DNA from 4 places in the Planococcus sp. BI3 genome. Region 2 is predicted to be linked to each of the others. Evidence: riboswitches for the same ligand, from Rfam matches in the RefSeq annotation. Region 2 holds a riboswitch; each other region holds the start of a gene.
What was found. Region 2 has a riboswitch for S-adenosylmethionine ahead of AC1MEO_RS18680 (methionine biosynthesis PLP-dependent protein). Riboswitches for the same ligand answer to the same signal wherever they lie in the genome.

Region 1: linked by a shared signal. The riboswitch ahead of sat (sulfate adenylyltransferase) and the one ahead of AC1MEO_RS18680 (methionine biosynthesis PLP-dependent protein) in region 2 are both predicted to bind S-adenosylmethionine.
Region 3: linked by a shared signal. The riboswitch ahead of AC1MEO_RS10090 (bifunctional homocysteine S-methyltransferase/methylenetetrahydrofolate reductase) and the one ahead of AC1MEO_RS18680 (methionine biosynthesis PLP-dependent protein) in region 2 are both predicted to bind S-adenosylmethionine.
Region 4: linked by a shared signal. The riboswitch ahead of AC1MEO_RS06960 (methionine ABC transporter ATP-binding protein) and the one ahead of AC1MEO_RS18680 (methionine biosynthesis PLP-dependent protein) in region 2 are both predicted to bind S-adenosylmethionine.

The regions. Positions count from the first base shown of each region.
Region 1 is NZ_CM155266.1:2,049,171-2,055,243, reverse strand. It holds gene AC1MEO_RS10200 (sensor histidine kinase) at 1-539, shown strand, start outside; gene AC1MEO_RS10195 (response regulator) at 511-2,064, shown strand; gene xylF (D-xylose ABC transporter substrate-binding protein) at 2,054-3,118, shown strand; gene AC1MEO_RS10185 (NAD(P)-binding protein) at 3,164-3,802, opposite strand; SAM riboswitch class I at 4,038-4,144, shown strand; gene sat (sulfate adenylyltransferase) at 4,279-5,442, shown strand; gene AC1MEO_RS10175 (SLC13 family permease) at 5,461-6,073, shown strand, end outside.
Region 2 is NZ_CM155266.1:3,798,838-3,804,910, reverse strand. It holds gene AC1MEO_RS18695 (hypothetical protein) at 1-77, shown strand, start outside; gene AC1MEO_RS18690 (hypothetical protein) at 609-779, shown strand; gene AC1MEO_RS18685 (LLM class flavin-dependent oxidoreductase) at 858-1,865, opposite strand; SAM riboswitch class I at 2,440-2,540, shown strand; gene AC1MEO_RS18680 (methionine biosynthesis PLP-dependent protein) at 2,616-3,740, shown strand; gene AC1MEO_RS18675 (aminotransferase class I/II-fold pyridoxal phosphate-dependent enzyme) at 3,733-4,905, shown strand; gene AC1MEO_RS18670 (5-methyltetrahydropteroyltriglutamate--homocysteine S-methyltransferase) at 4,941-6,047, shown strand.
Region 3 is NZ_CM155266.1:2,027,374-2,033,446, reverse strand. It holds gene AC1MEO_RS10105 (FixH family protein) at 1-456, shown strand, start outside; gene AC1MEO_RS10100 (hypothetical protein) at 494-643, shown strand; gene AC1MEO_RS10095 (DEAD/DEAH box helicase) at 764-3,838, shown strand; SAM riboswitch class I at 4,044-4,148, shown strand; gene AC1MEO_RS10090 (bifunctional homocysteine S-methyltransferase/methylenetetrahydrofolate reductase) at 4,220-6,073, shown strand, end outside; gene metH (methionine synthase) at 6,060-6,073, shown strand, end outside.
Region 4 is NZ_CM155266.1:1,363,268-1,369,340, reverse strand. It holds gene AC1MEO_RS06985 (acyl-CoA dehydrogenase family protein) at 1-35, shown strand, start outside; gene AC1MEO_RS06980 (arsenate reductase family protein) at 144-497, shown strand; gene gcvH (glycine cleavage system protein GcvH) at 578-958, shown strand; gene AC1MEO_RS06970 (toprim domain-containing protein) at 1,154-1,492, shown strand; gene AC1MEO_RS06965 (thioredoxin family protein) at 1,498-1,824, shown strand; SAM riboswitch class I at 1,933-2,037, shown strand; gene AC1MEO_RS06960 (methionine ABC transporter ATP-binding protein) at 2,126-3,151, shown strand; gene AC1MEO_RS06955 (methionine ABC transporter permease) at 3,144-3,812, shown strand; gene AC1MEO_RS06950 (MetQ/NlpA family ABC transporter substrate-binding protein) at 3,863-4,675, shown strand; gene AC1MEO_RS06945 (dicarboxylate/amino acid:cation symporter) at 4,830-6,002, shown strand.

The sequences.
Region 1 (6,073 bases), 1.7 Mb from region 2:
GTGTCGCCAGTTTGCTGCGCTATAACTTGAAACGCATGGACCGGCCTGTGACGTTGGCAGAGGAAGAGTTTGTGCTCCGCCAATACATGGAAATCCAGCAGGCGCGATTCAGCGACCGTCTGCAATTTTTTACGGAGCTGGATGCAAGCTGCTTGAATCTGCAGATTCCGGGACTCACGCTGCAGCCCCTTATAGAAAACGCAGTGATTCATGCAATTGAACCGGAAGAGGACGGCGGCCATATCTGGTTCCGCATCATGGATCGGGACGATGAAGTATGGATTGAAATCGAGGACAATGGCAAAGGCATGAGCCCGGAAAAACAGCACCAACTGCTCGTTGGAGCGATAGCGCCGGCGGAAGGCCATTCCACGGGAATCGGATTTACCAATGTTGTAAAAAGACTGCAGCTGTTTTATGGCAAGGAAGATGTGGTGGCGATTGAAAGCGAAGTAGGCCGAGGAACCAAAGTCATCTTGAAACTACCGAAAGTCAAGGGGGCGGTTAACGATGATCAAGCTATTGATAGTAGACGATGAACCGACTGAACGAGACGGTATGCAAGCTATTTTGGAGCGCGCCTACAAGGAGTTCGATATCAAGCAGGCAAAAAACGGAAAAGCAGCGATTGACTTGGCGGAAATCTGGAAACCTGACTGGGTGTTCATGGACATCATGATGCCGGGCATGACAGGTTTAGAAGCGATAGAGAAGATTCAGGAAATGGATCGGGAGATTCAATTTGTCATGGTCACTGCTTTTGAGACCTTTGATTATGCCCGTCAGGCGATTAAGTTAGGTGTCAAAGACTATTTGCTGAAGCCGAGCAAAGCCAGCGAAATTGTGGCGACTGTCGCCAAACTGCTGGAACAGCAGGTACAAAAAGAACAGCTCTCAATAGTCCAGCATCAGCAGCGGGAAGATTTTCATAAAGCCCTGGCAATCGTGGAAACAGATATCGTGACCCAATTGCTGTTTGATCATGTTCATGATGTCCATATTGAATTGCTGGTTGATATGCTGGAAATTCCGGCAACTGACGAAAAATTCGTCATGACGGTTCTGGTGCCGGAAGGCTCGGAAAAATTATATCCACAATTAAAAGCGGAAATCCGCAAGACTGAAAATGCATGGATTGGGGCATTGTATGGCCGTCAATTGCCCATCATCGTTTTTCGGGACCAGGAAAGATCTTTTCGATCCCAGGCAATTTCATTGGTAAAAGCCATCCTGTCCATTTCGGGAAGCCATCAGGAAGGGTGGTTTGTCGGTGTAGGACCGGTCTGTGAGTCGTTGGAGGATATCAGGAATTCTTATCAGAAATCCCTTATTGCAACAATGGATCTGTCGCTGCCTTCCAGATACCGATTTTCATCTGATGTCCCGTCCCTTGAAAAAGCGGGGGATGCTGCATTTGTTAAGCGGCAGGAGAAAAAGCTATTCGATTTTATTCGTTTAGGGGAATGGGAATCGATTGATCGATTGGTGGTGGACCTAATCCGACGTTTCGAGCAGGAAGGCGCAAATATCCTTTGGACACAACAGCGGACACTTGAATTTTTGTGGATTACTGCACGAGTCATGGGAGAAATGGGCATTGACGCGCCTAATCCTTATTATACGATTCAAGCCAAAGATCATCGGCAGCTGCACAGTGAAACCCTTCAGGTGATCGAGCGGTTGAAGTGGGTCTATATGAAACATTATGACCGTCTGGAAGTGGATAAAATCCATCAGATCAAGCAATACATCATGGATCATTCCCATGAAGACATTTCATTGGATGCATTGGCCCAGAAAGTAGAGTTGAGCCCTATCTACCTCAGCAAGATGTTCAAAGAAAAACTGGGTTTCAACTATATCGATTTTCTGACCTCGTGCCGAATAAACAAAGCAAAAAAGCTATTGGGTGATCCAAAGAAAAGCCTAAAGGAAATTGCCTTTGAAATTGGCTATCATGAGCCGAATTATTTCAGCAAGGTCTTTAAGAAGATGAACGATGTATCTCCAAAGGAATACCGCAGAACGCTGTTGACGGAAAGGAAAGATCAGCGTGAAGAATAAAAGAATTCAACTATTGCTGGTCTTATTCATCAGCCTGTTTTTTGGAGCCTGTGCACCTGACGAATCGGTGGGCAAAGCAGTGCCTGAAAAAAAACAGTATACAGAAAGCAAGGAGCCCATCAAAATCGGATTTTCCATGGATACGCTGAAGGAAGAACGCTGGTTGAAAGACCAAGCGCTATTTAAGAAAGCCGTAGAGGATTTGGGCGCAGAAGTGGAGATTGTGGCCGCCAATGGGAATGATGCACTGCAGCTCACCCAGGCTGAAACGTTGATCCAGCAAGGCATCGACCTATTGGTCATTGTTCCGCATAATGCGGAAGCCACAGCTGCTATTGTCCATAAAGCGCATCGTGCCGGCATTAAGGTAATTGCCTACGACCGCCTGGTGAAAAATGCGGATATCGATCTCTATGTATCATTTGATAACGAGCGGGTGGGGGAAATGCAGGCGGAGGCAATTTTAGAGTTGGTGCCCAAAGGGAATTACGTCTATATCGGAGGGGCAACGACGGACAATAATGTTCATCTGATAAAAAAAGGCGTATTCAATGTACTTCAGCCGGCCATTGACCGTGGAGACATTAAAGTCGTTTATGACCAATGGACAGAAGATTGGTCACCCGAGAAGGCTTTTCTCAATATGACGGAGGCACTGGCAGCCAATGGCAATCAAATTGATGCGGTCATCGCTGCCAATGATGCGACTGCCGGAGGCGTTATTCAAGCTTTAGAAGCACAAGGATTAGCGGGTAAAATCCCAGTAGCGGGACAGGATGCAGAACTTGCTGCTGCACAACGTGTTGTCAATGGCACCCAGACGATGACGGTCTATAAGCCCATTCAGACTTTGACGGAGCAAGCTGCTGCCTTGGCAGTCAGAATGGCGGAGGGGGAAGATGTCACGACTGTTAAATATGTTAACAATGGCAAGATCGATGTGCCTTCCATCCTGTTGGAGCCGATTCCCGTGACGGTCGAGAACATGAGAGACACCGTCATTGCTGATGGTTTTCATACGGGTATGGAGATTTATGGAGCCGGGAATGACTAAGGGTTCAGCCAGCATCCAGGAAGTCCACAGCTTTAGTTTTTGGTTCTAATCCGGCTGGTTATCGCTGTCCTTGTCGGCAAACAGCCGCAATTCACGGAGTGTCTCTTGTTGGACCTCCCCCTGCAAAAATGATTCAGTCAAAAAGCCGTGCAAGCATTCTTCTTTCGCGCTTTTGGAAAGCGCGCTTTGCTTCAAGAGCTGCCTGGCTTCAAAAAGAAATTCCAGATATTGTTCGTAGCGTTCATCAAATTGGGTCTGCAGATCCTGCTTGATTTTTTTAGCAAGCATGGGACTGGCACCGTTCGTTGCAATCGCGATGCTCAATTTGCCTCTTTTCAAATGGGCGGGGAAATGGATGTTTCCAGACTCTGCCGCAGTGGAGGCATTCACCAAACAATGCGGAGGTGCAGCTTTTTTGGCAGCCTCGTTAACAGCTGGATCGTCGGTAGCGATGACCATCATGAAAGCCTCTTCGACCTCTTTCAGGTCGAATTTTTTTTGCTTCCATCTAATTCTTCCTTCTTCAGCCCAACCGGCTATTTCTGGCAGCACTGCCGGACTGATTACCGTCAGCAAAGCTCCGCTGTCCAATAAAGCGTCCAGCTTTCGCTTAGCGATGCGTCCGCCGCCCACTACAATCACTTTTTTCTCTGCCAATTCAATCATGATGGGAACCACCGTCATCTTCTCCGCCTCCTCAACTCTCTTCATACTATCAAAAATATTCCTATCTGCGTTGAATAGCAACCATTCAGCAAACAATCCAAATAATTTTACTTGCCCTAGCCTCTGGCAGGACAGCTTTCCTGGAAAGAAACCTAAAAAAAATCTAAAACATAGTTTGACACTCGGAATAGTCTATTATATACTTTGTGAAATCAAATATTTCAAACAATTCAGCTCAAAAATTGAATACGCGTTCTTATCAAGAGAGACGGAGGGATTGGCCCTTTGATGTCTCAGCAACCCTCCTTTAAGGAAACGGTGCTAACTCCAATAGGCTTTCCTTAGCCTAGAAGATAAGAAGATTGTTTGTTTTTCCGGACCTTCTTCTTAGCGAAGAGGGTCCTTTTCTTTTTGTCTGAACGCCTTGGAAATTTGGTTTAAGAACCCTTTCGAAATGGACAGCAGAATTCAAAACTAACCTTGGAGGTAATGACATGACGAGTAAAGCACACGGTGGAGATTTGGTAAACAGACAGGTGACCGGCACGGAAAGAGAAACGGCATTAAAGAATGCAGAAACGCTTTCTTCTTTATTCATATCAGATTGGGCGATTTCGGATTTGGAATTGATCGGCATCGGCGGTTTCAGCCCGCTGACCGGTTTCCTTGGACAACAAGATTACGAAAGTGTCGTCCATACATCGCGCCTCAGCAACGGCACGGTGTGGAGTGTGCCGATTACACTGTCAGTCACCAAAGAAGAAGCAGCCAGCTACCAGGTCGGCGACGAAATTGCGCTGAAAGGCGAAGACGATGTCATTTACGGAACGCTCCAACTGACGGAAAAATACGCTTACGACAAAGGGTTGGAAGCGGAAAAAATTTATGGGACCACAGAAGAAGCGCATGCAGGCGTGAAAAAACTATACGAACGCGGTGATATTTACCTGGCAGGTCCGATCACGTTATTGAATCGTCCGGACCATAGCGAATTTGAGGAGTTCCATCTGGACCCGTTAGAAACGCGCCAGCTATTCAAAGATCTTGGGTGGAAGACGATTGTCGGTTTCCAGACGCGCAACCCGGTGCACCGCGCGCATGAATACATTCAGAAAGCAGCATTGGAAGTAGTCGATGGCTTATTGTTGAACCCACTGGTGGGCGAAACAAAATCCGATGACATTTCAGCAGCTGTGCGGATGGAAAGCTACCAGGTCATTTTGAAGCATTATTATCCTGCAGACCGTGCGCGCCTAGCCATCTATCCTGCGGCAATGCGTTACGCGGGACCGAAAGAAGCGGTGCTCCATGCCATCGTCCGCAAAAATTACGGCTGCACGCATTTCATCGTCGGCCGCGACCACGCAGGCGTCGGCGATTATTATGGCACCTACGAAGCACAGGAATTCATCAGCCAGTTTGAAGATGAACTGGGCATCCAGATTTTCAAGTTCGAGCATTCGTTCTACTGCAATACATGCGAAAACATGGCAACAGCGAAAACCTGCCCGCATACGGCAGAAAATCATGTCCATTTGAGCGGCACGAAAGTGCGTGAATTGCTTCGCAACGGGGAGAAGCCCCCGAAACAATTTTCCCGTCCGGAAGTGGCCGATGTGCTCATCAAAGGCTTGCGGGAGACCGTAATAAGTAACTAAGTTGAAGGATGGTTGCCCATGTCAGTCGAAATGATTTTTGTGCTAATTGTCATCGTTGGAATGGTCAGTGCCTTGCTGTTTGAAGTTGCCCGTCCGGATATGATTGTCTTCTCGGCATTGGTGGTTTTGCTGCTGTCAGGGATTTTAACGACAGAAGAAGCATTGCGCGGCTTTTCCAATCCGGGAATGCTGACCATTGCTTTATTGTTCATCGTTGTCGGGACCGTACAAAAACATGGCCTGATCGACCAGATGATGATTGGCTGGCTGAACAAGGGCAAAAGCTTGAAGGGTTCATTGTTCCGTATTTTTCTTCCGCTTCCGCTGTTTTCGGCTTTCTTGAACAATACGCCTATCGTTGTGACATTGACGCCGCTATTGAAGAAATGGTGTGAAGAACGGAACATTGCACCATCCAAGGTGTTGATTCCTTTATCGTATGTAACGATTTTAGGAGGCACCATCACGTTGATGGGAACTTCCACCAATCTGGTGGTCCACGGCATGCTGATCGATTATGGGCTTCCTGGATTTTCCTTGTTCCAGTTGGCGATAGTCGGAATTCCCATCACGATTGTCGGCTTGATTTATCTCTTTACTGTAGGAAATATGCTGTTGCCTGAAAATAAAG
Region 2 (6,073 bases):
CGCTGGAATGGAATGAAACCTCGCCTTCCCTGTTCTTTGAATCTATGATTCTAAATGCAGAAATCAATCAGCAATGATAAGCAAAAAAACGGAGCTGTCCCATAAATCCCTAAAATAAAACCGCTGGAGAAAAATCAATGATTTTCTCCAGCGGTTTTTGCTTTGTATGCAGTTTTCTCAGAAAGCAGCTTGTGGGCCAAGGCTTTTTTGGGATTTTATTTGAAAAGAAGATTTTTTTTATTCCAGTAATAGAGCTTACGGTCCAAGTTGGGCAGAATAAAAAATACGGTCCAAACTCGGCACAATACTGTCTGCGCGCTAAAATGCTTCCAGAATGTCGGAGTGGCCGTCTTTAAAACTGCCTTGATGGGACATTTTTGTGCCCACTAAAAATTTCAAAGCAATCCACAGTGAACCGATTCCAGCAACCTGCCGGAATTCCCGATTGCTGATGGTCTTTTTCTTATGGATTTCTTCGAAATAGACCAGTAAAATCCTAAGCTACTTCCCTTTCTATTTAACAGAATAATCTGTATACTGTAAGTGAGATAGGACTCCGCCTTCATTGTCATATGGCTGCTGATTATGAAACAAGGAGGTTGTTCATAATGGAACGCAAAGTACTCGATCCACGAGAAGCTGAACGTCGTTTAGATGACGATTTCAATGCGGTTCTGAATATGATTGGCGAAGGTTCACCTGATTATGCAGCCTATGAAGAAGACGAGATTCCAAAAGAGCGGCAGCGTGAAGAAGACAAGGCGAAAGACCTTCACTGACGCCGGATGATCACCTCTCCTTATTGGGGAGGTGATTTTTTATGCAACAAAACCCCGTTCACAGAACGGGGTTTTTGCTTAGTCCATCATTTCTGCCACGTAATCATACGACCGCAGGCGATCTTCCTGATGGAAGATCGGCGAGTTGACGATGACTTCGTTGGCTCTCGTTTTTTGGATGAAGTTTTTCAGTTTTTGTTTGACGACATCAGGTGTGCCGACAATCATAGATTCAGAATCCAACTTGTCACGGAAAATCGCAATTTCACGATCCGTCCAAACCTCCTCGAGAACATCAATCGGTGCCTGGAAGGTCGTCGGCTCTCCTCTCATCAACGAAAACATCTGCTGCTGAGAAGAAGTCGCAAGCCATTCAGCGCGCTCCTGTGTTTCTGCCACAATGATATTGACGCCCAGCATCGCGTAAGGCGCTGCCAAAGCCGGAGACGGTTTGAAGTTCTGATGATACAATTGAAGCGCCTGCATCATGTAATCCGGCGCAAAATGGCTGGCGAAAGAAAATGGCAGACCTTTGAGTGCCGCAAGCTGAGCACTGAATCCACTTGATCCTAATAGCCAAAGCGGAATCTTCAGGTTGGTGCCGGGATAAGCCCGTACACGCCCGACCGGATTTTCCGAGAAGTAATTTTCCAGCTCTGCCACCTGCTGCGGGAAATCATCTCCACTGCTCTGCAAGTTTCGTCGCAGCGCATGGGCGGTTGCCTGATCACTGCCTGGTGCACGGCCTAATCCTAAATCAATGCGTCCCGGATAAATGGTTTCGAGCGTACCAAATTGTTCAGCGATAACAAGCGGTGAATGGTTCGGCAGCATGATGCCGCCAGAACCTACACGAATGGACTCTGTCGCGCCTGCAATGTGGCCGATAAGAACCGATGTCGCCGAGCTGCCGATGCCCGGCATATTATGATGCTCAGCCAACCAGTAACGGTTGAACCCTAACTTCTCTACATGCTGTGCCAACTCCACGCTATTCTTAAAGGCCTGTGCGGTTTCTGAACCTTCATTAATTGGTGCCAAATCTAGCACAGCCAATGGTATATTTTCGAATTTCTTAATTGCCATGTCTACTTCCACTCCTATCCTTTCCATTGTAGCGATGTTTCATAAAAACTTCCTTTTTTCTGCTCATCAAAGAAAAGCGGAAGCGCCTGTTCAGCTCTGAAAGGCATAAGGCAGAACAGCAGAGTGGCGTTTTTTGCCACGCCGCTGGGTTGACTTATGATCCGAAGAGCTAGGCGCTGGAGCTGGACAATAAGAAAAGCGCAAGCGATCGTCTTAGACCCGACAGCCAACGGGACTTATGATCCCGAGGGTCTGATCGCTGGAGCTGGACAACACGAAAAGCGCAAGCGCCTGTTCAGCTCTGAAAGGCATAAGGCAGAACAGCAGAGTGGCGTTTTTTGCCGCGCCGCTGGGTTGACTTATGACCCGAAGAGCTAGGCGCTGGAGCCTAGACAAAGAAAAGCGCAAATGCCCATCACTGATGCACAAATACAAATTCATCAATACGCCTTATGTTTTCTTTCTATTTCAACTATTTAAAATTCACCCCTTGCTTTCCTCTGTTAAATGATTTAAGATTAGAAACATCGAAACAGAAACAAGATTAACTTAGAACCTAAACTTAATAAGATATTTCTTATCTAGAGAGACGGAGGGATTTGGCCCTGTGAAGTCTCAGCAACCAGTCTGACGACACGGTGCTAATTCCAATAGGCTGCGCCTAACAGATGAGAAGAATGCGTTTCTAGTCAGGGGCTTTCTTCTTTATTGAAGAAAAGCCCCTGTTTTATTGTTGAGAGGATGAGTGGAATGACAAAACATAGCTTGGAAACTTTATTGGTTCAAATAGGCAATCGCAGCGACGCTGCTACAGGAGCGGTAAACCCGCCCATCTACTTATCAACGGCCTATGAGCATCAGGGACTTGGGCAATCGACCGGCTACGATTACACCCGAACAAAAAACCCGACACGTTCCGTCCTTGAAGAAGGCTTTGCAGAACTGGAAGGTGCAGATGCCGCATTTGCCTGCAGCTCTGGAATGGCTGCCATCCAACTGGTTTTGTCGCTGTTCCGTCCAGGCGACGAAATATTGGTGCCGGAAGATATTTATGGCGGAACCTATCGCCTGCTGGACCATTTCGCATCCGCCTATAATATCCACCCCAAATATGCCGAATTCAAAGATGTACAGGATACAGAAGAAAAAATAACATTGAATACACGGGCGCTCTTTATTGAAACGCCGACCAATCCGCTCATGCAGGAAATTGATCTTATCGCTTATGCGGCATTAGCAAAAAAGCATAACCTTTTATTGATTGTCGATAATACATTCTTGACGCCGTTCTTCCAGCAGCCAATCGAACTGGGAGCAGATATCGTTATCCACAGCGCCACTAAATACATCGGCGGACACAACGATGTGCTTGCCGGACTGGTTGCCGCAAAAGGTGAAAGCATCTGTGAAAGGCTGTCATTCTTCCATAACTCGGTGGGTGCCGTATTGTCACCTTTCGACTCCTGGTTATTGGTACGTGGATTAAAAACCCTGCCGCTTCGCATGCGGCAGCATGAAGCGAATGCAAAAGCCATCGCAGAATTCCTGTTGCAGCAATCAGAGATTTCGGACGTTTTGTATCCAGGAAAAGGCGGCATGTTGTCGTTCCGTCTGCAAGAAGAGGAATGGGTCGGGCCTTTCCTGGAAAATATCGAGCTCATCACCTTTGCCGAGAGCTTAGGCGGAGTCGAAAGCTTCATCACTTACCCTGCCACCCAGACCCACGCAGATATTCCCTTTGAAGAACGCACCAAACGCGGCGTCTGCAACCGGCTATTGCGATTCTCGGTCGGTGTTGAACTCGCTGAAGATTTAATCGCTGATTTGACACAAGCATTTTCGAAATTGAAGAAGGAGGTTGTTGAATATGACTGATCGCATAGAAACCAAGTTTATTCACTCTACCGGAGTTGATCCATTGACGGGGGCTGTCAACGTACCCATTTACTTATCCTCAACATTCCACCAGAAAAGCCTGGATTCATTCGGGCCCTTTGAATACAGCCGCTCTGGAAATCCAACGCGCCTGGCATTAGAGGAAACCATCGCTAATTTGGAAGGCGGCAAACGTGGATTCGCCTTTTCATCAGGGATGGCCGCCATCTCTTCCGCTTTCATGCTCTTGTCTTCAGGCGACCATGTTTTGGTGTCAGAAGATGTCTACGGAGGAACTTACCGTTTCATCACAGAGGTTTTGGATAAATTCAATATCGAATACACTTTCGTCAATATGACCGACTTGAATGAAATGGCCAATGCAATCCAGCCGAATACAAAAGTGGTCTACTTGGAAACACCTTCGAATCCGACAATGAACATTACAGATATCGAGATTGCAGCAAAACTGGCGAAAGCCAATGGCTGTCTGACTTTCGTCGACAATACATTCATGACGCCGCTTTACCAGAACCCTTTGGCGCTCGGCGCGGACATCGTCCTTCACAGCGCGACGAAATTCCTGTCGGGACATAGCGATGTTGTGGCAGGTCTTGCCGTCACAAAAGACGACGAGCTTGGAAACCGCCTCGGCTTTATTCAAAACACATTCGGTTCGGTATTGGGCGCACAGGACTCCTACCTATTGATCCAGGGCATCAAAACTTTAGGCGCCCGTCTCGGCCAGTCATCCGAATCGGCCCGTACCATCGCTGAATATCTGCACAATCACCCATTGATCGAAGAAGTATACTATCCAGGATTTTCATTCCACCCTGGCAACCCGATCCACGAACGCCAGGCCAAAAGCGCAGGCGCCGTCCTGTCTTTCCGTCTAAAGGATAAAAAGTCAGCCCGTGTCTTTGTGGAGCATCTGCGGATTCCGGTATTTGCGGTCAGCCTAGGCGCTGTCGAGTCGATCTTGTCGTATCCAGCCACCATGTCCCATGGCTCTATGCCTGTAGAGGAACGTGAGAAACGCGGCATCACGGATGGCTTGCTGCGTTATTCCGTCGGCCTTGAGCATCCCGATGACCTGGTGCAGGATCTTACACAGGCGCTGGCCCAGGTGGCCCGCCGCAACGGCTTGAGCATCGCCAACTAGATCAAAATCCTTAGAGAGAAAGAAGGAAAAATCATATGACAACGACTCAAACGATTACAGCACCATTCAAGGCAGATCACGTTGGAAGCCTGCTGCGGCCGGCTTCCTTACATAAAGCAAGAGCAGATTACAAAGCCGGGACGCTTTCAGCAGAACAATTGCGGGAAATCGAAACGAAGGAAATCAAACATATCGTCGAGAAGCAGATTGAAGTTGGCTTAAAAGCCGTCACAGACGGTGAGTTCAGGCGTTCATGGTGGCATTTGGATTTCATGGAGCATATCAATGGCTTCGAAGGTTATGTGCCGGAATCCGGTTATCAATTTGCCGGCGAGGAAACTGAGCGCTATGATGTCCGGAATATCGGTAAAATCTCGTTTAATGACGATCATCCCTTTATCCAGGATTTCCTTGAACTGAAGGAAATCGTTGATGGCAGAGCAGTTCCGAAGTTAACGATTCCAAGTCCCAACCAATTTTTCAACGCCGGCATCCGCGACAATTCGATTTACCCGGATATTGAAGAATATGCACAAGCCATCATCCAAGTGTATCGGGATGCGTTTCAGGTGTTCTATCAGGCAGGCGTCCGTTACCTGCAGATCGACGACGTTTATATCGCCGGCCTTTCTTCGCCGGAGATTCCATTCAGCGAAGGCGATCACGACCGCGACTATTTGATTGATTTGGCATTGCGCGTAACCAATGGGGCGCTTGAAGGAAAGCCAGCTGATCTGACAGTAACGACCCACCTATGCCGTGGAAACTACAAGTCGAAATGGGCTTTTGAAGGCAGCTACGCCTTGATCGCACCGACGATGTTCGCAAAAGAAAAAGTGGACGGCTTCTTCCTTGAATACGACGACGACCGTTCCGGCTCATTCAAACCGCTTGAACACATTCCCGCGGGCGGCGCAAAAGTCGTCCTGGGCGTCTTCACCTCGAAGAACGGAGAACTGGAAGACAAAGAGTCCATCAAAGCACGCGTTGCAGAAGCTGCAGAATTTGTGCCGCTTGAGCAAATATGCATCAGCCCGCAATGCGGCTTTGCTTCCACACATCATGGCAATGAACTGACAGAACAGCAGCAATGGGATAAATTAAAGTACATTGTTGAAGTTTCTGAAGAAATTTTCGGATAAGTATTGATGAAAAGGCCTTTGCCCGA
Region 3 (6,073 bases), 1.8 Mb from region 2:
GAAGAGAAGAGCGCGGACAACGCTTCAGCTGCCGGGCAAGAAATGCAGGAATTAGAAGTCCAAGTTTTGACTGAACCTGCAGGCGAAACGGGTGAATGGACACTTGAAGCTTATGTATCCCAAGGCGGCGAAGCGGTGAACGACGCGGATGAAGTGAAGTTTGAAGTATTCGAGGCCGGCAAGAAAGATGGAAGTGTAAAAATCGATTACACGACTGTGCAAGACGGTGTCTATTCGATTAAGCACACATTTCAGGAAGATGGCGTCTATTATTTTATCCCGCATGTAACGGCGCGCCGCATGCATACCATGCCAACGCAGCAAGTGATTGTCGGGCAAGTGACAGACGAAGAAATCCAAGCAGCTGAAGAAGCAATGGCCCAAGCGAAAGCGAAAATGATGGAAGAAAAAGAATCAGGCACCAAAGATGAAGAAGATATGCAAGACGGCATGTAAATAGCGAAGGCCACAATAATTACTAGGCTGCAGTCATATGAAAGCTGATAAAATCCCTCCTGGACCAGGCGGGATTTTTTGTGTTGAAAATAAAAATCATATCGTGGTTTTGCAAGCTTCTGCCGAGTCAGCTTTGGTGTGGCAGGCTGACTTTATGAACAGGGTCTTTTCAGAGTATCGAGGCTGAAGCTGAAAGGAGCTGGGAATGTAAAACGAGTGATTTACAGGAAATTAATTTACATGGAAATAAAATGCAATTTATTTTCATGTTATCATTTGATTAAGCTATTAAAAAGGGGAGAAAAAGATGAGTGCAAAGAAAGTGAATGCAGCATTGCAAGCCTGGCATTTATTGGAGGCTGTTAATCCCAGTCAGGTACCAGATCGAGGAAATAAAATTGAAAAATCCTTGTTTAAGGATGGGAAATACAGAATGGATGTAGAATCTGTACTAATTGAAGCTTATACATGGCAAGCTGTTCAGTTAAAAGATGAGCATGCATATGGATCACAATTTCATTATTACATGGACTGCTTTGAGCAAAGCAAGTTGGTTCGATTCCTGCGCGATCATTTTAAAAGCACTGAGGAAATCATTAATGAAGATTCATCCATGCTATTCAGCTTTGTTTTTTCTGTAGATGGCAAGGGCAACTACATCGCTGACTCGCTATTCGTTCCCTTTGTGATGTTTCTCATAAAAAAATTAAAAGACAGCGCAGCTGTGGATTACGATTCGTTTATGGCCGATTACGAGTCTCAAATGAGCTTGTTTAAAGAGCGGACAGAAGCCTCATTTCTAAATGGAATCAATGAACACTCCTTGCGCGAAGTGCAGGGGATTTACAGCAATCACTTTGGTGAAATGGAAAGTACGAATTATTTTTACATAGAAACAGAAGTTCAAAAAATCAAAAGCTTAAAAAGTAAAATGAACTTTAACAGTTTTTACTTGAAGGATTTGCAGCAGATTCTTGAAAAAGGCAGCAATGACACACTCCACCAGTTTATTGAAGGCACCGATAAAAAAATGGACATAGATGAAAACCGCGAATACATTGAACATACACTGCAACCGAAATTCTTGCCGGTGGGTAGATGGATGTCACCGGTGGAACATCGGTTGTCATTGATGCAGCAAGTGGCTGTCAATCAAATCATGAATAATGGGCAGGCAATCGATTCGGTCAACGGACCGCCGGGCACTGGAAAGACCACCTTGCTGAAAGAAATTTTCGCAAATGTTGTGGTTAATCGGGCTCTGAAAATGGCGAAATTCCATGATCCGAAACAGGCTTTCACATTTGAAAAAAGTATTAAGTTTGATGGCAATTCCTACCCGTTCTCCATTTCCATCTTGAATGAAGAACTGACGAAGTTCTCCATGGTGATCGCATCAAGCAATAACGGCGCGGTTGAAAATATCTCGAAAGAACTGCCGCAGGAAAAAGAAGCAATTCGCCCTCCATCCAAAGAGAACAAAAGTGATTTTCCAGAATATGAAAAGGCCTATGCAGAAAAAGCCGCCGAATTGGCATTTTTTCCGGAGACTGCCGAAAAAATGCTGGGTAAAGATGAGGGAGCTTGGGGACTGTTCTCGGGAGCGCTTGGCAAAGGAAAAAATATTTCTGATTTCAGTAAAGCGCTCATGGGATCGAAGGACGATTCGGACAGACTGATCAGCCAACTGCAGAAGACTGCCGCTGAAAGCAGCGCGAAAGACTGGCAACAGGCGGTAAAAGAATTCAAGGATCTGCATGCGTCAATTGAAGAAAAAAAGGCGAAGTTGCAAGAAGTGGCTGAGCAGTTCAACCAATTTGAAACAACTCAAAAGAGAGTGTTGGAGCTCAAAGCGAAGTTTGATGAAAACAAGCATGAAGAACTTACTGCAGCAGAAAACATTAAGCAATTGGAAATCAAACGGGAGCTGACGGAAAGTGAGTTGGCGGTTTCTCCCAATCTTCCGCTTTTCCAAAAGGTGCTCGGCAAAAAAGACGTGAAAAAAGATGAGATCAAAAAAGAGCTAGCTGAATGCCTCAATGAATTAAAAATACTGCATTCTAGACAATTCACGATTCAACAACAGCAAAAGGAATTGCAAGGGGAACAACAGCAGCTTGAAGAACGGCAGCAATCCTTTCTCAAGAAACTGGCAGATTATGATAAGCAGAGACTGGTTCTGCCAACTGCAGAATATTGGCAGAACCATACAGAAGCTTATGAAAAACGCCAGCGGGAGACAATTTGGCTGACGGATGAGCTGAATTTCGAACGCGGCTTATTGTTCTTGAAAGCAATGGAACTGCATAAGCTATTTCTGGCATTCAATAAAGAAACGGTAACCGTTGCATTGCGCCTATTGATGTCGCGGGATAAATTGAATCTGAATGATGAAGATCACGTCCGTTACCTCAAAAATATGTGGAACGTCATTCATTTGATCACACCGGTCGTGAGTACGACTTTCGCAAGCTTTTCATCGATGTATCGTGGAATAGACAAAGATTTTATTCAATACCTATTCATTGATGAAGCGGGGCAGGCGAGTCCCCAACAGGCAGCGGGTGCTTTGTGGAGATCACGAAAAGCCATAGTGGTCGGAGATCCGATTCAAATTGAGCCGGTGGTGACAATAGATCAGACGATTTTAACGGATATTCGCAAACATTATCAGTTGGAGGAAGATTTTATCGGTATTAGTGCTTCTGTTCAAAGTTTAGCAGATCGAGCAAATCCGAGAGGTACCTGGAAGATGGGCGGAGAATGGATCGGAACACCGCTATGGGTGCATCGCCGTTGCCTGGATCCGATGTTCTCGATCGCCAATGAAATCGCTTATGAAGGGAAAATGGTCTTGGCTGATGAAAGAACCGGAAAAGTTGCCTGGTATAACTGTGCAGGTAAGGCTGTGAATCGCCAATACGTCAGAGAGCAGGGAGACTTGATTGCCGAATTGATTGCCAAACACTGGTCAGCAGAAAGCAAAGAGCCTGATGTCTTTGTTATTACACCGTTCACTGCGGTTAAAGCAGGCTTGCAAGCGGCTGTCCGCAAAAAATTGCAATCATTGGCGATTGATCCCAAAAAAATCACCGACTGGACCAATAAATCCATCGGAACGGTCCATACTTTCCAAGGAAAAGAAGCAGAAATCGTTTATTTTGTAGCGGGGACAGATGCAGACAGTGACGGAGCTGCTCAATGGTCCTGCGCAAAACCCAATCTGCTCAATGTTGCAGTGACACGTGCAAAAAAAGAATTCTACATCATTGCCGACTATCAGCGCTTTTCAAAAAAGACTCATTATGAAACCATTGCGAAATATGTAGCAGTTCTGGAAGTTGAAGCTAAAGTGGAGCCAAGTGGAATCGCTCAATCCTGATGAGGCAACACTAAATCCCCGCAATTAACTTTCTTCGCAGGAGCATTGCCGGAAGTCGCTGAGCTGTTATTCGACAGCTGTTTTTAGGTCTGAATGATACATTGTGAAAAAAATCACAGAAATTTCATTGTTTTTCGACAGATTGGGTTGACCTGTTCCCTAGATACAGGTACCATATCTAGAATACTTAAAACTGAATAGTGAATTCTTATCAAGAGAAGTTGAGGGACTGGCCCGATGAAGCTTCAGCAACCAGCCGAAAGGTCAGGTGCTAAATCCAGCAGGCAAGCAATTGTCTGACAGATGAAAAGGAACGAGTTTGATATCGTAAAGCCTTCTTTTTCATGAAGGCTTTTTTTGTATATATGGGAGGTTGAGCAGATGGGTTTATTAGACGAATTAAAAAATCGGATTTTGACGGCGGACGGTGCCATGGGAACCTTGCTGTATTCGTACGGCATTGAGTATTGCAACGAGGAGTTGAATCTGCAGCGTCCGGAAGTGATCGAGAAGATCCACCAGGATTACATCAAAGCGGGAGCCGATATCATCCAGACCAACACATATGGAGCAAATGCGGCAAAACTGGCCCGTTACGGATTGGAAGAACAGGTCGCGGATATCAACAGAGCGGCTATTGGAATCGCTAAACGGGCGGCGGCACCAGGCGGGCAATTTGTGTTCGGAACCATCGGCGGAATCCGGGGAATCCGTAAAAGCGACGCCACATTGCAGGAAATCATTGCGATGGTCGACCAGCAGGCAAACCATCTGCTGTCGGGTGATCCGGACGGCCTGCTTTTGGAAACCTATTACGATTTCGAAGAGTTGGCGGCGACAGTCAAGCACCTGAAAGGGATGACTGACACGCCATTGATCGCCCAAGTGTCCATGCATGAGCCGGGCATCCTGCAAAACGGTATGTCGTTGAACGATGCCCTGCATCAACTGGAGGCGCTTGGAGCCGATATTGTCGGCGTCAACTGCCGTCTTGGCCCGCACCATACCATCCAGGCTTTTGAAGAAGTCACCTTGCCTGAAAAAGCATTTCTGTCAGCTTATCCGAACGCCAGCCTGCTGGATGTGGAAGATGGCCGGATTGTTTATGAATCGGAAGCGGATTATTTCGGACGCGCTGCTTTGCTATTGAGAGAAGAAGGCGTCCGTTTGATCGGTGGCTGCTGCGGCACAACGCCGAAGCATATTGAAGCGGTGAAAAAGCATCTCGGCAATTTGCCGCCGATCGTCCATAAGGAAGTCACCAAAAGAAAACCGATTGTCATCCGTGAAGCGGAAGTGCTGGAAGTTAAGCCGCTCCATGAAAAAGCTAAAACGGAACGGACCATCATCGTGGAGTTGGATACGCCGCGCCACCTGGATACCACCAAATTCCTGGAGGGCTCGGCCGCTTTGAATGATGCCGGGGTGGACGCCATCACGATGGCGGACAATTCGCTGGCATCGCCGCGCATCAGCAATATGGCGATGGGATCGATCCTCAAACATAAGCAAGACATTCGGGCGCTTGCCCACATCACCTGCCGCGACCGCAACCTGATTGGCCTGCAATCGCATTTGATGGGGCTCGATGCGCTCGGAATCCATGATATACTCGCCGTGACGGGCGATCCGACCAAAGTCGGTGATTTCCCGGGAGCGACCAGCGTCTATGACGTGTCGAGCATGGAATTGATCCAGCTGATCAAAAAGCTCAATGAAGGCATTTCATTTTCCGGCAAGCCTTTGCGGAAAAAAGCCAACTTCTCGGTAGCGGCGGCATTCAACCCGAATGTCCGTGTACTGGACCGGGCAGTGGCAAGACTTGATAAGAAAATTGAAAGCGGTGCGGATTATTTCATTTCGCAGCCGGTTTACACAAAAGAGAAAATCGTAGAAATCCACGAAGCGACCAAACACCTGGAAACGCCGATCTTTATTGGCGTAATGCCGTTGACCAGCATCCGCAGTGCAGAGTTCCTGCACAATGAAGTGCCGGGCATCAAGCTGTCGGAAGATGCACTGGAACGCATGCGCGCATGCGGTGAAGACAAAGAGCGCGCAACCGCAGAAGGCATCCAGATTGCGAAAGAATTGATTGATACGGCGGCGGAGCTGTTCCATGGCATCTACTTGATCACGCCATTTGTCCGTTACGATATGACCGTGGAATTGATTCATTACATCAGACAACTAGATCAACAGAAAGAGAGAGATGCCAGCCATGCCCAAACATCT
Region 4 (6,073 bases), 1.5 Mb from region 2:
TCAAGCTGATCGATGTCGAAAAATACATCGTTTAATGGATAATGGAAAACAGGCAAGCCCAGGTCTACCGGGTTTGCCTGTTTTTTTATTCGTCGACCAGAAGCTTTCTTTTTGGTAAGCTTAGAAAAAAAGGAGGCAGAAACGTGATTACTTATTATGGATACCCGAAATGTACAACATGCCGGAAAGCAAAAAGCTGGCTCGACAAAAATAACGTGGAATATAATGAAATACATATTGCAGAAAACCCGCCGACAAAAGAACAATTAGCTGAAATCTATGGGGCGAGTGGTTTGGAATTGAAGAAGTTCTTCAATACGAGCGGTCTTGTTTACCGTTCACTTGGATTAAAAGAGAAGCTGTCGAACATGACGGAAGAACAGCAATTGGAGCTTTTGGCTTCAGATGGCATGCTGATCAAACGGCCTCTGGCGTGGGACGGCAAAACGGTGACGCTCGGTTTTAAAGAAGCGGATTATCAAAACAGCTGGCTGTAAGAAATCGGCGTCATCTTGTATTTCGCAGCTGTTTATGTCAAACTGAATTTGAATAGACTACATAATTTGGAGGGGTCAAGATGAGCACACCAGCAGAACTTCGTTATTCAAAAGAACATGAATGGGTCAAGATCGAAGAGGGCAATGCGCGTATCGGAATTACTCATTTCGCACAGGCTGAATTGGGGGATATCGTTTTCGTCGAACTTCCACAGGTTGGAGACGAACTGAAAAAAGATCAACCTTTTGGCAGCGTTGAATCCGTTAAGACGGTTTCGGAATTGTATGCGCCAATCAGCGGAAAAGTAGTTGAAGTCAATTCTGAGCTTGAAGACAGCCCGGAATTCGTCAACGAGTCACCTTACGAGCAGGCTTGGATGGTGGTTATCGAAGCTCCTTCTGAAGAAGAAGTCAGTGCATTGATGACGGCAGACCAATACAAAGAAATGATCAACGAGTAAACTTCGGAAAGCGCCTGCATGTTGGCGCTTTTTTTTTATAGGTGCACGTTTCAGCTTGAAAGAAGCGCAGCCATTGACTTGCAGAAACGTGTTTTTGCAGGACCATCTTGTGGAATACAAAACTAGAAAGGGCATTTGTCCGGCTTGTAATAGATGACATCTTTTCTTATACTATTTTCGATGGGGTGAGTGTTTATGGGAAAGGTGATTGTGGTGGAAGGGATCAGCGACAAGTCGAGGATTGCACCGCTCATTGCAGAACCCGTGACGATTCTTTGCACAAATGGTACAGTAAGTGCATCGCGACTTGAAGAATTATTGCTGCCATACGAAGGCCAGGACATCATCATATTAGTGGATGCAGACCCTTCAGGAGAAAAATTGCGGAAGCTGGTCAAACGCGAGTTCCCCGAAGCCCGGCATTTCTATGTCAACCGGAGCTATAAGGAAGTCGCAAAAACACCGCTCCGCATTCTGATGGATGTGCTGATCGCTGCGAATGTCCAGGTCAATAAGCTATTGATAGAGGGATGAAGAAGATGAAGGAATGGACTCATAAAGAATGGACCAAAGAAAAGAATACCAAACACATCACGGCCTTTTATTTGTACACGCCTATGTGTGGGACCTGTCAGGTGGCATCCAAAATGTTGTCTGTCGTTACAGAGCTGTTGCCGGATCTTCAAATCGGCAAAGCAAACTTGAATTACGTCCAGGAAATCGCCGGCCTGTATGAAGTGGAGAGTGTGCCGTGTCTGTTGATTACGGAGGATGGCAAACTAAAAGAAAAAATTTATGCCTTCAAATCGGTGCCTTATTTATATGGCAAGTTGAAATCTGTTGACGAATATAGCCGGTCGTGGTAAATTAAATTTCTGATAAGAAAAGAACAAGCACCATTTAATTGGAGTAAGCCTTGGAATTGACCTATAAGTTCAAACTTTCTTATGCTTTCAATTAATTTCATATCGAAACTCTTATTAAGAGTGGTGGAGGGAAGTGCCCTATGAAGCCCGGCAACCGTCATGAAAATGAAATGGTGCCAAATCACACGAAGCGAAAGCTTTGGAAGATGAGAGATTGGTTTCCGTATAATATACGTTTGCCCTTCTGCTCAGTTATGCGCGGAAGGGCTTTTTATTTTTAGGATTCAGGGGTGTTCAGAGAATGATTGAGTTAAAGAAAGTGACAAAAATATTCGATACAGGGAAAGCAGTTCTTACAGCTGTTGACCAGGTTGATTTATCCATTGCCGATGGAGAAATATTCGGCATCATCGGATATAGTGGAGCCGGTAAAAGCACATTGATCCGTTTGTTGAATGGGTTGGAAAAGCCGACTTCAGGTACGGTAGAAATTAATGGCAAGGTGATTACGTCCATTAAAGGCGCAGAATTGCGGAAGGCCCGTCAAAAGGTCAGCATGATATTCCAGCATTTCAACCTGCTGTGGTCCCGTACAGTCACAGAAAATATCGAATTTCCGCTTGAAATTGCCGGCGTGTCGAAACAACAGCGCGGTAAACGGGTTCAGGAACTGATTGAACTGGTCGGCTTGACCGGCCGTGAACATGCTTATCCATCCGAGCTTTCAGGAGGGCAGAAACAACGTGTCGGCATCGCCCGGGCGCTGGCAAACGATCCGGAAGTGCTGTTATGCGATGAAGCGACATCAGCTCTTGATCCGGAAACTACAGACGCCATTTTGGATCTGCTGGTGGATATCAACAAGCGATTGGGATTGACGATTGTCTTGATCACGCATGAAATGCACGTCATTCGAAAGATTTGCCACCGTGTGGCCGTCATGGAAGGCGGGCGGGTCGTTGAACTGGGTGATGTCCTGGAGGTTTTCCAATCGCCAAAAGAGGAGATCACTAAACGTTTTGTCGCACAGGTGACCGCCAGTGGTGATTCGCAGGAAACCATCAAAAATCTTCGGGAGTTATATCCGACAGGCGAATTGGTGAAGTTGATTTTTGTTGGTGAGCAAACCGAACAGCCAATCCTGACGAAATTGATCCGCAGCCATGCTGTGGAGGTCAATATTGTCCAAGGGAATATATCACATACCCAACGGGGGGCCTATGGAACATTGATTCTCCAGTTGAAAGGTTCTCCTGGAGAAATCGAAGAAGCACTGGCATTTCTTCGTTTAGAAGATGTTCAAGCGGAGGTGATGCACAATGATTGATTCTTTATTCCCGAATGTAGACTGGGACAATATGTGGGAAGCCACACTTGAAACACTCTATATGACGGCATTATCAACAGTATTTACGTTCGTTATCGGATTAGCCCTCGGCATCCTGTTGTTTTTGACGGCACCGAAACAATTATGGGCCAACAAAGTGGTCAATTGGCTGACAGGAGCATTCGTCAATATTTTCCGTTCGATTCCTTTTATTATCCTGATCATTCTTTTGATCCCGTTTACTCTATTCCTGATGGGCTCGATCCGGGGTCCTAACGCGGCATTGCCGGCATTGATCATCGGCTCGGCTCCATTTTACGCACGGATGGTTCTCATTGCATTGAAGGAAATCGACAAAGGCGTCCTTGAAGCAGCTCGGTCGATGGGCGCGACGACCGGCACTATCATCTGGAAGGTGCTGTTGCCTGAATCGAAACCGGCGTTGATTTCCGGTATCACGGTGACAGCCATTGCACTCGTCGGCTATACGGCCATGGCCGGCATCATAGGCGCTGGCGGCCTTGGGACATTGGCTTTCCTGGACGGCTTTCAACGCAGCCGTGAAGACGTTACATTGATGGCGACGATCTTGATCTTGATCATCGTCTTTATCATTCAATATATCGGGGATATAGTCACCACAAAAGCAGACAAACGGTAATAGCGGATTTTCCGTACTATATAAAACACATCATAAGGGAGAGATTGAACATGAAGAAATTTGTAGCAGGAACAGCATTAACGGCTTTGGTACTTGCAGGATGCGGCAATGGCGGGGCTAGTGAAGAAGAGTCTCAGACTTTGCGCGTAGGGGCTTCCAATGTGCCGCACGCTGAAATTTTAGAGCAGGCAAAGCCATTGCTTGAAGAACAGGGCATTACACTTGAAATCGAAACTTATCAGGATTACATCCTGCCGAATGAAGATTTAGAGTCTGGTGAAATCGACGCTAACTACTTCCAACACGTTCCTTATTTAGCATCACAAGTAGCAGATCATGGCTATGAATTTGAAAACGCTGGCGGCATCCACATCGAACCGATCGGTGTTTATTCACAGGATTACGCTTCTCTTGATGAACTTCCAGAAGGCGGAACCATCCTGATGAGCAACTCGGTAGCAGACCACGGCCGTATTTTATCTTTGCTTGAAGCTGAAGGCCTGATCACATTGGCAGAAGGCGTCGATAAGACGGCTGCTGAAGTGAGCGATGTTGTAGAAAATCCGAAAGATCTCCAGTTTGATGCTGATTATGAAGCAGCCTTGCTGGTTCAGATGTATGAAGCAGGAGAAGGCGATGCGGTTCTGATCAACTCGAACTACGCAATTGATGCAGGCATCAGCCCATTGGAAGATTCGATTGCACTTGAGTCTTCAGATTCACCGTATGTAAACATTATTGCCGTACGTGCTGGTGATGAAGAAAATGAAAACATTACAGCATTGGTGGAAGTGTTGAAATCTCAGGAAATCCAGGATTTCATCTTGGAAGAGTGGGGCGGTTCAGTAGTACCAGTAGACTGACGCAAAAAAAAAAAGCATCCTTTTGGGTGCTTTTTTATTTTGTCCAAATAAATAAAATATTTCGCGTTTTTTTGTATACCTTACATTTGATGAAGGTCTGTGCTACTTTGGATAATATAAAAGAAGCATTTGTTCATATGAGGGGGACACATTCATGAAATTCAATTTTGGTTTATTGCCGCGGATTGTCGTCGCAATTATTTTAGGGGTGCTTATTGGCTTGGTGGCTCCAGAAGATGTGGTGCGTGTATTTGCAACCTTTACATCAATTTTCGGCAACTTTTTAAACTTTGTCGTGCCGCTGATCATTCTTGGATTTATTGCGCCAGGAATCGCGAAATTAGGAAAAGGCTCCGGAAAACTATTGGGCATGGCTACCGGAGTTGCCTACGCCTCTACCGTTACAGCCGGGGTTTTAGCGTTCTTCGTTGCAACAACGGTTTTGCCTAATTTTATGCAGGGAGGATCTTTGAGCAGCATGGAAGATCCGGAAACTGCTTTGGCAGCCAGTTTCATTGCACTTGAATTTCCACCTGTTTTTGGCGTAATGTCAGCTTTAATCCTGGCTTTTCTGTTGGGTATCGGGATGGCATCAACAGGCAGCAAGACCATGTTGTCGTTTTTTGATGAATTTCAGGCGATTATCGAAAAAACAATTTCTTATATCATCATTCCTCTTTTGCCATTTCATATCTTTGGTATTTTTGCCAATATGGCATATGGCGGAGCGGTATTTGAAATCTTATCATTATTTGCCATCGTCTTTGTGATGATCATCATCCTTCACTGGACTATGCTTTTACTGCAATATTCTGCAGCAGGGGCGTTAAAGGGAAGAAATCCATTCTCAATCCTGAAAACAATGATGCCGGCATATTTCACGGCATTGGGAACTCAGTCTTCTGCAGCAACCATTCCAGTCACGTTGCGGCAGGCGCGTAAATCCGGCGCCAATGAACGGGTGGCTGACTTTACAGTTCCTTTGTTTGCGACCATCCACCTATCAGGCAGCACCATCACTTTGGTATCTTGTGCGATCGGTGTTGTCTTGCTGACAGGAGGCATGCCGACCTTCGGAAGTTTCTTCCCATTCATTTTGATGCTGGGCATTACGATGATCGCAGCACCGGGAGTGCCAGGCGGGGCTGTCATGGCAGCGATCGGTTTGCTTGAAGTCATGTTGGGATTCGATCCGACAATGGTCGCTTTGATGATTGCACTTTACATGGCACAGGACAGCTTTGGTACAGCAGCGAATGTCACAGGCGACGGTGCATTGGCGCATATTGTCGACCGTTTCACAAACGGTCGTAAAAGTTTAGAATAGTCAATCGATTCGACCAATTATGGCTATTTCTAAAGGTCTATTCCATTGGTAATTTTTGTGCTATTATAGCG